Regions from separate parts of the Polaromonas sp. CG_9.11 genome, predicted to be linked through region 1. Evidence: predicted binding sites of a transcription regulator. Region 1 holds the regulator's gene; the other holds the start of a gene.
The links. Region 1 encodes HrcA, which represses chaperone genes, less so after heat shock. Its sites were predicted from a motif close to TTAGCACTCNNNNNNNNNGAGTGCTAA; they were not measured.
Positions count from the first base shown of each region.

Region 2: the regulator HrcA is predicted to act here: its motif matches at 3,028-3,054, upstream of groES (co-chaperone GroES).

Region 1 covers NZ_JADOVE010000008.1:29-7,265, forward strand. The annotation lists gene clsB (cardiolipin synthase ClsB) at 169-1,350, opposite strand; gene IWX85_RS20385 (hypothetical protein) at 1,273-1,500, shown strand; gene nudB (dihydroneopterin triphosphate diphosphatase) at 1,481-1,948, opposite strand; tRNA gene IWX85_RS08240 (tRNA-Ile) at 2,222-2,298, opposite strand; gene hrcA (heat-inducible transcriptional repressor HrcA) at 2,323-3,336, opposite strand; gene IWX85_RS08250 (NAD kinase) at 3,385-4,263, shown strand; gene recN (DNA repair protein RecN) at 4,297-5,958, shown strand; gene rapZ (RNase adapter RapZ) at 6,080-6,937, shown strand; gene mutY (A/G-specific adenine glycosylase) at 7,099-7,237, opposite strand, start outside.
Region 2 covers NZ_JADOVE010000008.1:135,481-142,717, reverse strand. The annotation lists gene pgi (glucose-6-phosphate isomerase) at 1-107, shown strand, start outside; gene IWX85_RS08950 (HAD family hydrolase) at 104-727, shown strand; gene groL (chaperonin GroEL) at 889-2,541, opposite strand; gene groES (co-chaperone GroES) at 2,644-2,934, opposite strand; gene IWX85_RS08935 (hypothetical protein) at 3,266-3,955, shown strand; gene IWX85_RS08930 (hypothetical protein) at 4,324-4,542, shown strand; gene metK (methionine adenosyltransferase) at 4,713-5,900, opposite strand; gene IWX85_RS08920 (lysophospholipid acyltransferase family protein) at 6,070-6,927, shown strand; gene IWX85_RS08915 (lysophospholipid acyltransferase family protein) at 6,957-7,237, shown strand, end outside.

The DNA.
Region 1 (7,237 bases):
GTGTTTCATGCCATCGAGATGAAACCCCTTACATTAGCTTTTGGTGCATTTTGTAATTGAATCTGCGGCTTTTTAGTGATCACGCGCACTACTGTAAAGCCTTTATAGCTATGTATTACATAGCAAACAGAATTTGCACTGATGACTTGACGGTCACTGTGTTTTATTTCAATAACGCTGGCCTGTCAGTATCAGGGCCAGCCGCATCAAGGCATAGGCCATCCAGCCCTGGATACGGCGGCCCAATGGACGCTGGCTGTACAACGCGGGGTCTATGCGGGCTCCGTGATGCGCGACCGCTGCGTGCAGGCAGGACCTGAGTTCGCCCGCAAAATCATGGTCCTGTATCACTACATTGGCTTCGCGGGCCAGCAAAAGACTTAAGGGATCAAGGTTAGATGAACCGACAGTAGCCCAGTGTCCATCGACAACAGCCACTTTGGCATGCAGAAAGCTGGTGGAATATTCGTGAATCTCGACACCTGCGGCCAACAGGGCGCCGTACACCGGCCGGACGGCATGATACTGCATGAAGTATTCATATTTGCCCTGCAATAGCAAGGTCACATGCACACCGCGCCTGGCGGCCTTCATCAGCGCGCGGCGCAACTTGCGGCCTGGCAAAAAATAAGCGTTGGCAATGATGACCTCCTGGCGCGCCTTGCCAATGGCCTTGCGGTAGGCCCTTTCGATGCTGTGGCGGTTACGCAGGTTGTCGCGCAGCACCAGCACCGCCTTGGTGTGGGAACTGCCTGTTAGGCTGGAAAGGTTGGAATCCAAAGGTTGTGCAAGCAACTTTGCATCGATGCGTCCACCGTAACCTGCGGCCTTGAATTTTTCCCAGGCTTCATTCAAATGCCTTTGCCGCGCGCTGTAGCCAGCCTGCACACGCCACCACAACAGGGCCATGGCGTCGGTCGCTTCGGCTGCCAAGGGTCCGGTTAGGATCACTGCAAAATCAAAGCGCGGCGCCTCCAGTTTTCCGTAGGTGGGATCGTAGAAATCGTCCAGCACGTTGATGCCGCCGCAAAAAACTATCCGCTCGTCCACCACGCACAGCTTGCGGTGCAGTCTGCGCCAGCGTTCAGGCACCAAAAATCCCAAGCTTGAGCCCACCGGCGAATACGCACACCACTGAACACCTGAACTGGAAAAATTTTTCTGCCAGTCAACTGGCAATGGCCCGGTACCGACTGCATCCACCAGCACCTGAACTGTCACACCGCGTTTGGCCGCCCGGACCAGAGCATCGGCCACCAAAGCCCCGGCCCCATGAATATCAAAAATATAGGTTTCAAGCTGTATCCATCGGGCAGCATCGTCGAAGGCTTGTACAAGCGCGGGAAACAATGCCTGCCCCCCTTGAAGCAGTTGGAATGTTTCGGATTGGGTGGAATCTGCCATCAGTGGACAAGAGAAGTTATGAGAAAAGCTTTAAATTCTTATGAGAACAGCAAACTTGCTGACGCTGCCACGCCCATTAATCGACTGACTCCTTGAACCTTGGCAGAAGCAAGATCGCCTCTGCATTGGATGGGGAAAAGCATTTTTCCGCAGCCTTCTGATGCGCCAGCCATTGCGAAGCCGTATGTTCACGGGGACTCAGCCTGACGGCACAGCTTTCAGGCAGGTACAGACTGAAGACATGCTCGGTATTGCGCGTAACGCCGGGGGCATAACGATGGCGCCAGGCCGGATAAATGTCGTACACGTTCGAAAGACCCCAGTTTCGCATTTGGTCCGGCGCGGCAACAATGCCGGTTTCTTCTTCAAGCTCACGGCGCGCTGTTTCCAGCAACGGCTCGTCTGAAGTGTCTTTTGAACCAGTAACGCTCTGCCAGAAACCCGGATGGTCAGCGCGTTCGATCAGCAGTACATCGAGTCGAGATGTGTAAATGATGACCAGCACCGACTCTGGAATTTTGTATAAGGCAATGTTTGAATCCATGATCAATTATTGCGGCCTGGCAGAGGCTTGCCCGGCAAGCCATTGGTCGATGATTAACCGCGTTGAATCGGCTTACCTCAGCAAGGCACGGTAGCGCAGATTGCCAGGATTTTGCGCCGCCAGCGACTGTCGCTGCTGGGGCATGTTTATTGAACTGCAGTTGCCAGTATGGAGTCCCACACAAAAAGCATATTGACCGTAAATCAGCGGTTGCGGCATCAAAAACAAAAAAACAACGCTATACTTTTAATAGCAGGATTTCCATATGTAGCGTGGTAGGGCGTCACGGACTTGAACCGTGGACCAAAGGATTATGAGTCCTCTGCTCTAACCAACTGAGCTAACGCCCCCTCCACTGGCAGATTGTAATGGCTCTATTTGCTGTGGCTGAGCGCCGTGCTGACCAGTTTGGATGTGATGTCGACAATCTGGATCATCTTTTCGTAGGGCATGCGCATTGGACCGATCACCCCAAGCGTTCCGACAACCTGACCATCGACCTCGTAAGGTGCCGTGACCACCGACAGTTCCTGGTACGGAATCACCTGACTTTCGCCGCCTATGTAGATTCGCACACCCTCGGCGCGGCTGGAGACATCGAGCAGGCGCATCAGTTGTGCCTTCTGCTCGAACAGATCAAACAGCTTGCGAAGGTTGTCCATGTCGCCAGAAAAATCGCTGACCGCCAGCAGGTTGCGCTCGCCTGAAACAACCACTTCGTCACGCGACTCGATGGCTTCGGAACTGACCACGACCGCTTCCTGCATCAGGGACGCGATTTCTCCCCTGAGTGCGTCCACTTCATTCTTCAGGCGCTCACGCACTTCTTCGATCGCCATGCCGGCATAGTGAGAATTGAGAAAATTTGAAGCTTCGATCAATTGCGAGGCGCTGTAGTCAGTTTCGGTGAAGATGACGCGGTTCTGCACATCGCCATCGGGTGACACGATGATCACCAGGAAGCGCTTTTCGGACAGGCGTAAGAACTCGATATGCCTGAACACCGACGTCCGGCGCGGCGCCATCACCACGCCGACGAATTGCGACAGGCTCGACAGCATGTGCGCGGCATTGCTGATGACCTTGAGCGGCTGGTCCGGCGCAATGCGTGCCATCTGGCTGGCCACCGTCAGCGGGTCGCGCTGTGTGGTCAGCATGGTGTCGACAAACAGGCGATAGCCCCGCGCTGTCGGAATGCGTCCGGCAGACGTGTGCGGGCTGACGATCAGGCCGAGATCCTCTAGGTCGCTCATCACGTTGCGGATCGTGGCGGGGGAAAGCTCCAGTCCGGAAGCCTTGGAAAGCGTGCGCGAGCCGACCGGTTGGCCGTCGGCAATATAGCGCTCAACCAGCGCTTTCAACAACAAACGGGCGCGACTATCAAGCATGAGGACATTCTACGAAGCTTGCTCGGCAGGTTGTGATGTAATTTGAAAATGAAGTCGCAATTCCGCCATGTCGCACTGATCGGCAAGTACCAGGCCCAAGGCTCCCGCTCTGCCCTGGAAGACATTGCGCATTTCCTGGACTCGCAGGGTTGCGACGTGGCGCTCGAGGAGGACACGGCGCGCAATACCGGTCTGAACCAGTTCGCCACGCTCGATGCGGCCGGAATTGGCGCGCAGTGCGACCTGGCCCTGGTGGTAGGTGGTGACGGCACCATGCTGGGTATCGGGCGCCTGCTGGCCCAGTTTGGCGTGCCTGTGGTCGGCATCAACCAGGGACGGCTGGGCTTCATCACCGACATTGCCTTTGAGGATTACCAAAATACCCTGACACCCATGCTGCGCGGAGAATTCGAGGAAGACCGGCGCTGGATGATGGAGGCCAAGGTCATGCGCGATGGCCATTGCGTTTTCAGCGCCACGGCGATGAATGACGTCGTGGTCAATCGAGGGGCGACCTCTGGCATGGTCGAGTTGCGTGTCGAAGTCGATGGCCGATTTGTGGCCAACCAGCGGGCCGACGGCCTGATCATTGCATCGCCCACGGGTTCAACGGCCTACGCACTTTCAGCGGGCGGTCCATTGCTGCATCCTTCGATTGGTGGCTGGGTACTGGTGCCCATTGCCCCGCATACCTTGTCAAATCGGCCAATCGTGCTTTCAGACTCGGGAGAAGTTGCCATTGAACTGGTAGCAGGCCGGGATGCAAGCGCCAGCTTTGACATGCAGTCGCTGGCCAGCTTGCTGCATGGCGACCGGATCATTGTCAGGCGTTCGGAGTTCCAGATGCGTTTTTTGCACCCCAAGGGCTGGAGTTATTTCGACACGCTGCGCAAGAAGCTTCACTGGAACGAAGGCGTTGTAGCCTGAGCGCTGCCGCCCTCCATTGGCCTGCACCGAGATATGAGCATTAAAAGCATTGCCCTGCGGGATTTCGTGATCGTGCGCGAACTTGATCTTGACCTGATGGACGGATTCACTGCGCTGACTGGCGAAACCGGCGCCGGCAAGTCGATACTGGTTGGCGCACTGCAACTGGTGCTGGGCGCGCGTTCCGATGCCGGCGTGGTGCGCGAGGGCGCGGCGCGCTGCGAGATCAGTGCCGAATTCGACAGCCCTGCCCGGCTGGCACCGTGGCTGGAGCAGGCCGGCATGGAGTCCGGCGACACCCTGCTGCTGCGCCGCACGGTGGACGCGCAGGGCAAGAGCCGGGCATGGATCAACGGCAGCGCAGTCACTGTTACCCAGCTCAAGGATATCGGCAGTCAGCTGGTGGACATTCATGGCCAGCACGCCTGGCAAAGCCTCACGCGCCCCGACGCCGTTCGCGGCCTGCTGGACTCGTATGCAGGCGTTTCAACCGAACTGCTCTCGTTGCGCTGGCAGGAATGGCGCATGGCACTAAAAATCCTCGCCCAGGCAAACGATGCCCGGGAGAGCCTGGAGCGTGACCGCGAACGGCTGGCATGGCAGATTGGGGAACTGGGCAAACTGGCGCCTGTCGAGGATGAATGGGAAGAACTCAACGCCCAGCATGGGCGGTTGTCAAACATGCAGGATTTGCGCGATGCCGTGCAAACAGCGGTCGACGCCTTGCGAGAGGCTGATGACAATGCCCTGACGCTGCTGAGCCGCGCCATTCAGGCCCTGGAAAACCAGGCCCAAATAGAGCCGGAATTCAAGGAACTGGCCGCAGTCTTGCACACGGCCCTGGCGCAAATGGACGACACCGTGCATTCATTGCGAGCCTATGCCCGGGACGCCGAACTCGACCCCCTGCGGCTGGCCGAGCTGGACGAACGCCTGGCGCAATGGATCAGCCTGGCACGCCGTTACAAGCGGGCGCCTGCCGAACTGCCTGAACTGCTGGCATCGTGGAAGGCTGAGCTGCGCGCACTGGACGAGGCCGCCGACCTGGTTCAGCTTGAATGCAACGAGAACCAGGCCAAAGCCGGGTACATGAAAGAGGCCGGCCAGGTGTCGCGCCTGCGAAGCCAGGCGGCGCCCTTGCTGGCCAGCGCCATCACCCAGGCCATGCAAGGTCTGGGCATGCAGGGCGGCAGGTTTGAAGTGGTGCTTGCGCCAGCCGAACAACCGGCGCAGCACGGGCTGGAGCAGGCCGAGTTTCTGGTCGCCGGCCATGGCGGCAGCACGCCCAGGCCGGTGGCCAAGGTGGCTTCGGGCGGCGAGTTGTCCCGCATCGCGCTGGCCATTGCCGTCACCACCAGCCAGTTGGGACAGGCCCAGACCCTTGTTTTTGACGAGGTGGATTCTGGGGTGGGCGGCACAGTCGCGCAAACTGTTGGCCGGCTGATGCGGCAACTTGGCCAGGACCGGCAGGTGATGGCGGTAACGCATTTGGCGCAGGTGGCCGCCTTTGCCAACCAGCATCTCGTGGTGTCCAAACGCTCGGAGCAAGGCAGCACGCTGAGCACCGTTGAGCATGTGACCGGCAAGTTGCGCGTGACCGAAATTGCGCGAATGCTGGGCGGGGAACGCCTTTCGGGTGCCACCCTTGCGCATGCCACTGAAATGCTGGATCAATCCCCTGAAGAGGGGATTTAGCCAGCCTGCTTGATACCATCAGGAGCATGAACACCTGTCTTCTGATTTACCCGAATTCACCCCGCAGCCATGACCGTTCCAAGACCGGACAGCGCTTGTCACGAGCCGGAAGGTTGACGTGATGGAAATGATTCTTATCACTGGCATGTCGGGCTCGGGCAAGTCGGTCGCGCTCCATGCCCTTGAGGATGCCGGTTACTACTGTGTGGACAATCTTCCACCAGAACTGCTGTCACCTTTTGTTGCCCTGAAACGGCCGCACAACGCCCCAAAGCTGGCCATCGCCATGGATGTCAGGAGCGCCACGTCGCTGCCGCTGGTGCCACAGCAGCTCAAGGAATTGAAGGCTCAGGGGGTGCAAGTGCAGTCGCTCTTCCTTGATGCCAATACCGACACCTTGGTCCGGCGATTTTCAGAAACCAGGCGCCTGCATCCGCTGTCAAGAATCGACGCCACCGACCAGCACCGGGCGCTGGTCGACGCGATCGAACTTGAACGCAAGCTGCTGGGTGAAATGCGCGAGCAGGCGCATGTGATTGACACCAGCATGATCCGGTCGGCACAGTTGCAGGGCTACGTGAAATCGCTGCTTCGGCAGCCAGGCCGTCAGCTGACACTGGTTTTTGAGTCGTTTGCGTTCAAGCGCGGCGTGCCGCTTGATGCCGATTACGTGTTTGACGTGCGCATGCTCCCCAATCCCCACTACGAGGCAGGGCTGCGGAACCAGACCGGGCTTGACGAGGCGGTTGCAGACTTCCTGAAGGCGCACACGGAGGTGGACGACATGTTCCGGCATATCGAGCAATTCCTCAGTCACTGGCTGCAGGCCCTGGCGCGCGACCACCGGAGTTACGTCACGGTGGCGGTGGGTTGCACGGGCGGCCAGCACCGTTCGGTTTATCTGGTGGAGGCACTGGCAGCGGCCTTTGGCAAGGATTGGCCGACGCTGAAACGGCACCGCGAGCTTGAAGCGGGCTGATCAGCCCGGCTCAACACGGGCGCAATATCCCTCGGCCCTTGTCTCAAGGCGCTTGCGGTGCTCAAAGTGGCTTGAGCGCTTTTTGCTATTTTATTCATAGCTACTTGTGCATACCAGTATTGCGCCAGAGGCCTTTTTTATCTTAAAAATTCACTTTCGGGCTAAATCGTGGCCGCTCCATCCGCTGGGTCGGCGGCATCCTGCGCCAGCAGCTTGCGGATGGGTGCGGGCAGACCCAGAGCTGGCCACGCTTCGGGACTGAACCAGGCGGCCGGACGGGTTTCAGACACCATCGATCCA
Region 2 (7,237 bases), 140 kb from region 1:
AGGTCTTGGCCCGAGACATCGAGCCGCGCCTGTGCAGTGGCGATGTTTCGGGGCTCGATGGCTCGACCGCCGGCCTGCTGCGAAAGCTGCGGCCCGATCCGGCATGAACATTGTGTTTGATTTCGGCGCGGTGCTGTTCGACTGGCAGCCAGCGCAGCTGATGGCGCAACACTTTCCCGACCTGGGCGCCACGCCCGCGCAGGCAAAAAAACTGGCCCGTGCCGTGTTTGACCATGCCGACTGGCGCGGTTTTGACAGTGGCACGGTGGCGCTTGAACAGGTGGTTTCCCGCACCGCCCTGCGGCTTGGATTGTGCGAGGCCAGGCTTCGCAACGCCTTGGCGCCGATTGGCGAGCAGCTAATGCCCATTGACTGCAATGTCGACCTGCTGGCCGGCTTGCGCGACCGCCGCGACAGCCAGGGCGGCATCCAGCTTTATTTTTTGTCCAACATGCCCGAGCCCTTTGCCCGGGCGCTGGAACGGCGTCACGGTTTTCTGCAGTGGTTTGACGGCGGAATCTTCTCAAGCGATGTGAAGCTCGGCAAGCCGGACCCGGCAATTTTCAGGTTGCTGGTGTCGCGCTACCGCCTTGCGGACGCCGACACCCTGTTCATTGACGACAGCCTGGCCAATGTGCAGGCGGCGGATGCGCTGGGATGGCAGACGGTTCACTGCGAAGTGCCAGAGCGACTGCCGGGTCAGTTGACGGAAAAATTAGGCTTGTAGCGCTTTGCCTGCAGCCATGGAAATGGAACAAGCAGCCCATGAAAAAACCCGCAGCGCTTGCACGCTGCGGGTTTTTTTGTGTCGGCCAATTGAATGGCCCGGGCATTGCCAATTGCCGGAAAACAAGCACTGCGAAGCGGTTGCTTCCCGGCCAAGTCAGCTTACATGCCCATGTCGCCCATGCCGCCCATGCCGCCCATGCCGCCGCCCATGCCGCCGCCTGCAGGTGCGTCGTCCTTGGCGGACTCGCAGATCATGGCTTCGGTCGTCAGCATCAGCGATGCGACGGACGCAGCGTTCTGCAGGGCCGTGCGGGTCACTTTCGTGGGGTCCAGAATGCCCATTTCGATCATGTCGCCGTAGGTGTCGTTGGCGGCGTTGAAGCCGTAGTTGCCGGTGCCGGCCAGCACGGCGTTCACCACCACAGAGGCTTCGCCGCCTGCGTTGTAAACGATTTCGCGCAGCGGCGCTTCAATCGCGCGCATCACCAGCTTGATGCCGGCGTCCTGGTCAGCGTTGTCACCCTTGATGACGCCAGCGGTCTGCTTGGCGCGCAGCAATGCCACGCCGCCGCCGGCCACGATGCCTTCTTCGACGGCAGCGCGGGTTGCATGCAGTGCGTCTTCAACGCGGGCTTTCTTTTCCTTCATCTCGACTTCGGTGGCCGCGCCAACCTTGATCACGGCAACACCGCCGGCCAGCTTGGCCACGCGCTCTTGCAGTTTTTCACGGTCGTAGTCGCTGGTGGCTTCTTCGATCTGGACGCGAACCTGCTTGACGCGGGCTTCGATGTCGCCCGCTTCGCCGGCGCCGTCGATGATGATGGTGTTTTCCTTGCCCACTTCGATGCGCTTGGCCTGGCCGAGGTCGGCCAGCGTCACTTTTTCGAGCGACATGCCGACTTCTTCAGCAATCACCTTGCCGCCGGTCAGCACAGCGATGTCTTCCAGCATGGCCTTGCGGCGGTCGCCGAAACCAGGGGCCTTGACAGCCACCACCTTCAGGATGCCGCGCAGCGTGTTCACGACCAAGGTTGCCAGGGCTTCGCCCTCGACTTCTTCGGCAATGATCAACAGCGGACGGCCCGCCTTGGCGACTTGTTCCAGGGTAGGCAGCAGGTCACGGATGTTGCTGATCTTCTTGTCGTAGAGCAGAACAAACGGGTTGTCCAGCAGTGCAGACTGCTTTTCCGGATTGTTGATGAAGTAAGGGCTCAGGTAGCCACGGTCAAACTGCATGCCTTCGACGACGTCGAGTTCGCTGTCGAGTGACTTGCCGTCTTCAACGGTGATGACGCCTTCCTTGCCGACCTTGTCCATCGCATCGGCAATGATCTTGCCAATGGTTTCGTCGGAGTTGGCAGAGATCGAGCCGACCTGGGCGATTTCCTTGGAGGTGGTGGTAGCCTTGGAAGCCTTTTTCAGCTCTTCGACCAGGGCAGAAACTGCCTTGTCGATGCCGCGCTTCAAATCCATCGGGTTCATGCCGGCGGCCACGTACTTCATGCCTTCATGCACGATGGCCTGGGCCAGCACGGTGGCGGTGGTGGTGCCGTCGCCCGCGATGTCGGAGGTCTTGGAAGCGACTTCCTTGACCATCTGCGCGCCCATGTTCTGCAGCTTGTCTTTCAGTTCGATTTCCTTGGCCACGGACACACCGTCCTTGGTCACCGTAGGGGCGCCGAACGAGCGCTCCAGCACCACATTGCGGCCCTTGGGGCCCAGGGTTACCTTGACGGCATTGGCCAGGATGTTGACACCCTCGACCATGCGTGCGCGGGCTTCGCCGCCGAAAATTACGTCTTTTGCTGCCATGATTCGGATTCCTTAAAATTTATCAATGAAATAGCCTGCTTGCGCGCGTTCTGCTTGCATAAGCAGCTATTAAATAAGTAGCAATATTGGAGAGAGTGAAAATTACTTCTCGACCACTGCAAACAGGTCTTCTTCTTTCATGACCAGCAGTTCGTCACCGTCAACCTTGACCGTCTGGCCGCTGTACTTGCCGAACAGCACGCGGTCGCCGACCTTGACGGCCATGGCGCCGAGTTCGCCCTTGTCGTTCTTCTTGCCTGGACCGACGGCCAGCACTTCGCCTTGATCTGGCTTTTCAGCAGCGCTGTCCGGAATCACGATGCCGGAGGCGGTTTTGGTTTCGTTTTCCACGCGTTTGACAATCACGCGGTCATGCAAAGGACGAAGATTCATGAAAAGCTCCTTGTTTTTTAACAATGGTTTTTGGAATTCAAGCGCAGCTGCTGAAAAAGCGACTGCCTGTCGATTGGGCGGTGTGTGATGTTGTTAGCACTCCATACCATCGAGTGCTAATAATAGGGGCATTCATGCCGGTTTTCAAGAGCGGCGTGATTAATTGATGTGTCGGCCTGTGATCGGCCCGGCAGGCATTCCACCGGCCACTGCTATTATTCGACCGCTACCGGTTGCCGCCGATGCGCCTTTGCCGGACGATTTGCGTTTGGCATTGCTGCACACGCGCATCCCTGACTCATGATTTATCGACACTTTCTGCTTCTCCTTTATGTCCAGCGAAATTCCTCATCTGAAAGAGCGCCTTGCCGAGGCAGCCCGCTACGCACTCATGCGCCGGCTGTTGCCGGCCATCCGCCACAACCTCGCCGGGACGCTTCAGCCGATCGGCATGATGTCGGCCATGCTGGACAGGCGGATCAAGGCTGCAGTTCCTGACATGGCCCAACTGGCCAAGAACACCCAGGCGCTCGGCACCTTGTCGCGGGAAGCCGCGGCCACGTCCCTGAACCTGATGACCTGGCTGGCGCCCAAAGACAACGAACTGATCGCGGTAAACAGCGCGGTCGAGGAATCGCTGGGCCTCATGGCGACCGAGCTTTCCTTTCGCGGGTTCTCCCTGGACAACCAAGCGACAGGGGCCGTTGCCAAGCTGCCCAAGGGCATGCTTCGCAGTGTGTTCACCGCGAGCCTGATCGCCCTGACCGATACCTTCGAGAAACCGGCTGGCGTGGTGATTGGCGTGGAGGGTGAAGCAGGCGACACCCGGTTGCGCATCACGGTAGAGGCTGATGCGTCGAATGAACTGCTCGTCCTGGGCAACCGCATGCCGACCTATCGTTGCCTGCAATGGTCTGATGTGCAGGCGCTGGCCGATGCCGAAGGCGTGCACATTGAATATGCACCGGATTCTGTGCAGCTCAAATACTCGGGCGTAAGCGCTGTTGTTTGCGGGCAGTGAGTTGGCAGATGCTGGACAGGGTTACAGAATTCTAGGGAATGGACGAGCAAAACTTGCTTCATGTCCTACATGTATTTCCTCTGGGTCCGATGCGCAAGCTGCAAAGGCAGCCTTAAAGTGAATTTCTGTTGACTGCGATCAAGAAATCACAATGCCAAAAGATAGTTCAAGCTTTCGCGATTCCAGTACACCCATCGCGGTTAGAAATTTTCAGTTGCGCAGCGAAATTCCCGCCGCGGGCAGGTTGCCCAGCCGCTGGCCATTTACGGTCGAAAGGAGTCTCACCATGGCGCGGTCCCCAGCAGCCGACAGCCTGCCGCTGACGCGCAAGGAAAGCAGCCCTTTCATTACCTGAGAGAGCACCAGACATGGAAAAAACGCCTGATTCACCAGATCCCCATGGCCCACAAGGGGCGCAAAAGGCCAACCCCGCACCTGACTCCGGCCCCAAGCGTCGAGGCAAGGATTTTGGTTTTGAGGGAACCAACAAGACCGTTCCTGTTCCTCAGCCCGATGCAGAACCTGCACCCGAACTTCAGGGGACCAAAAGCAAGTTCATTCCGGATTCGCCTTACACCCGGGGATAGCGCCAGCGTCTGACGCGTCTTGTCGCCCTGACTTGGTCGCAGCCCGAGCGTGGCCTTGACAACAGGCGCAACAAAGCATCGTTTTTCTGATCGCTCACCGCGCACAGCGAGCCATCGACGTGCTGTGCCCCTTCGGCCTGCCCTTGCAGGTCCCGGCCAAAGGAATGGCTTTACAGGCCGGCGGCGTTGCGCAAAATTGCTGCCTTGTCGGTGCGCTCCCAAGTGAATTCAGGCTCGTCGCGGCCAAAGTGACCGTAGGCGGAGGTCTTTTCATAGATCGGCCGCAGCAGGTCCAGCATCTGGATGATGCCGTTCGGGCGCAGATCGAAATGCGCGTTGATCAGTTCTGCGATCTGGCTGTCCGGGATGACGCCGGTACCTTCGGTATAAACCGTCACATTCATCGGCTTGGCGACACCAATCGCGTAAGCCACCTGAATCTGGCATTGCCGGGCCAGGCCGGAGGCCACGATGTTCTTGGCCACATAGCGCGCTGCGTAGGCCGCCGAACGGTCCACCTTGCTCGGGTCCTTGCCGCTGAAGGCGCCGCCGCCGTGCGGGCAGGCGCCGCCATAGGTGTCGACGATGATCTTGCGCCCGGTCAGACCGCAGTCGCCCTGCGGTCCGCCGATGACAAAGCGGCCGGTCGGGTTGATCAGGTAGCGGGTATTTTGCAGCCACTCCTTAGGCAGCACCGGCTTGATGATCTCTTCAATCACGGCTTCGATGAACGAGGCCTTCATCTTGTACGGTGTCTCGCTCTGGTCGGGGCTGTGCTGGGTTGACAGCACCACGGTGTCGATGCTGTGCGGCTTGCCATCGACGTAGCGCATCGTCACCTGGCTCTTGGCATCGGGCCGCAAAAACGGCAGGCGGCCGTCCTTGCGCAACTGGGACTGGCGCTCGACCAGGCGGTGCGCGTAGTAAATCGGCGCGGGCATCAGTTCGGGTGTTTCGTCGCAGGCATAGCCGAACATCAGACCCTGGTCGCCTGCACCCGTGTTCAGGTGGTCGTCGCTCGCATGGTCCACACCCTGGGCAATGTCCTTGCTCTGCTTGTCATAGCAGACCATGACCGCGCAGCCCTTGTAGTCGATGCCGTACTCGGTGTTGTCATAGCCGATGCGCTTGAGGGTGTCGCGCGCCACCTGGATGTAGTCAACATTCACATCTTCACGCGCGGTGATCTCGCCGGCCAGCACGACCAGGCCGGTGTTGGTCAGCGTTTCGGCGGCCACGCGCGCATGCGGGTCCTGTTTGAAGACGGCGTCCAGAATGGCGTCTGAAATCTGGTCGGCAACCTTGTCGGGATGGCCTTCAGAGACGGATTCGGAAGTAAAGAGAAAATCGTTTGCCATTGCGTACACTCCATAAGTTTTGCTGGCGCGTTGCCAGCAGGAAGTGCTTTGGCGAACGCTTTAGCAGTTTGGTTTAATGTCGCCCTGCAAGTTGTTCAGTAACTCGGCGACAAGTGCAATTATAAGACGCTCCCTTTTTTGGCTTCATTAGTCCTTTAGCACCCTTTTCATGCTCTGGTTATTCCGTTTTTTCTCCCGCTGGCCGTTGCCGGTACTGCACACGCTGGGCGCCGGACTGGGCTGGGGCGTCTGGTGGCTGAGTGCCCGTTACCGCGCCCAGTTCCGCGCCAACGTGGCGCAAGCTGGCCTGTCGTTTGAAGCAGCCCGGCCGGCGATTGCCGAGGCCGGGCGCTTTGTCGGCGAATTGCCCAAGCTGTGGATGCGGCCGCGTTCGCAGTCGTGCCTGGGCAATGTCCGGGTCGAAGGCCGGGCGCATGCCGACAACGCGTTTAAGCAGGGCAAGGGCGTGATATTTTTCGGGCCGCACTGCGGCAGTTTCGAGCTGGGGACGCAGGCGCTGGCCGAGTTGTACGGGCCGATCACCGCCATTTACCGGCCCGCCCGCAAGGCCTGGCTGGCTCGCCTGGAAAGCTTTGCCCGCGACCGCCAGAACCTCACCATGGTGCCGGCCAGCATGCGCGGCATCCGGCTGATGCACAAGACCCTGAAGGCCAACCAGGCCATCGCCATGCTGACCGACCAGGTGCCGCCCGAAGGCTGGGGCATCTGGGCGCCATTTTTTGGCCGGTCGGCCTACACCATGACGCTGGCAGCCCGGCTGGCCCTCCAAACCGGCGCGACCGTGCTGCCGGTCAGCTGCGAGCGTCTGCCCAGGGGCCGGGGCTATTTCCTGAAGATCTGGCCGGCCGTGTCCGGTCTGGACGCCGTTGAAAAGGGTGGAAAGGCCTATATGCTGCCGGCCGTTACCCGCATTAACCAGGCGATCGAGGCCATCGTGCTGAGCCAGCCCGGCCAGTATCTCTGGGGCTATGCGCGCTACAAGACGCCTCGAAAGGACGCTACTTGAACAATCTTCGCGCCTCGGTCGGCGATGCGATGACGCGGGTTGGCATTGCCTTCATGAAAGCGCTGGCCTGGCTGCCGCTGCCGGCCGTGCGCGCCCTGGCAACGGTGCTGGGCTGGGTGCTGTATGGCCTGATCGGCGCGCGCCGGCGCGTCGTGCATGCAAATTTCTCGGTGTGCTTTCCAGCGCTGTCAACAGCAGAGCGACGCAAGCTGGCCATCGAGACCTTTGTCTGTTTTTCGCAGGCCTGGCTGGACCGCGCCTGGCTGTGGCATGCGCCTGAATCATGCGTGCGGCAGCGTGTCCGGCTGAC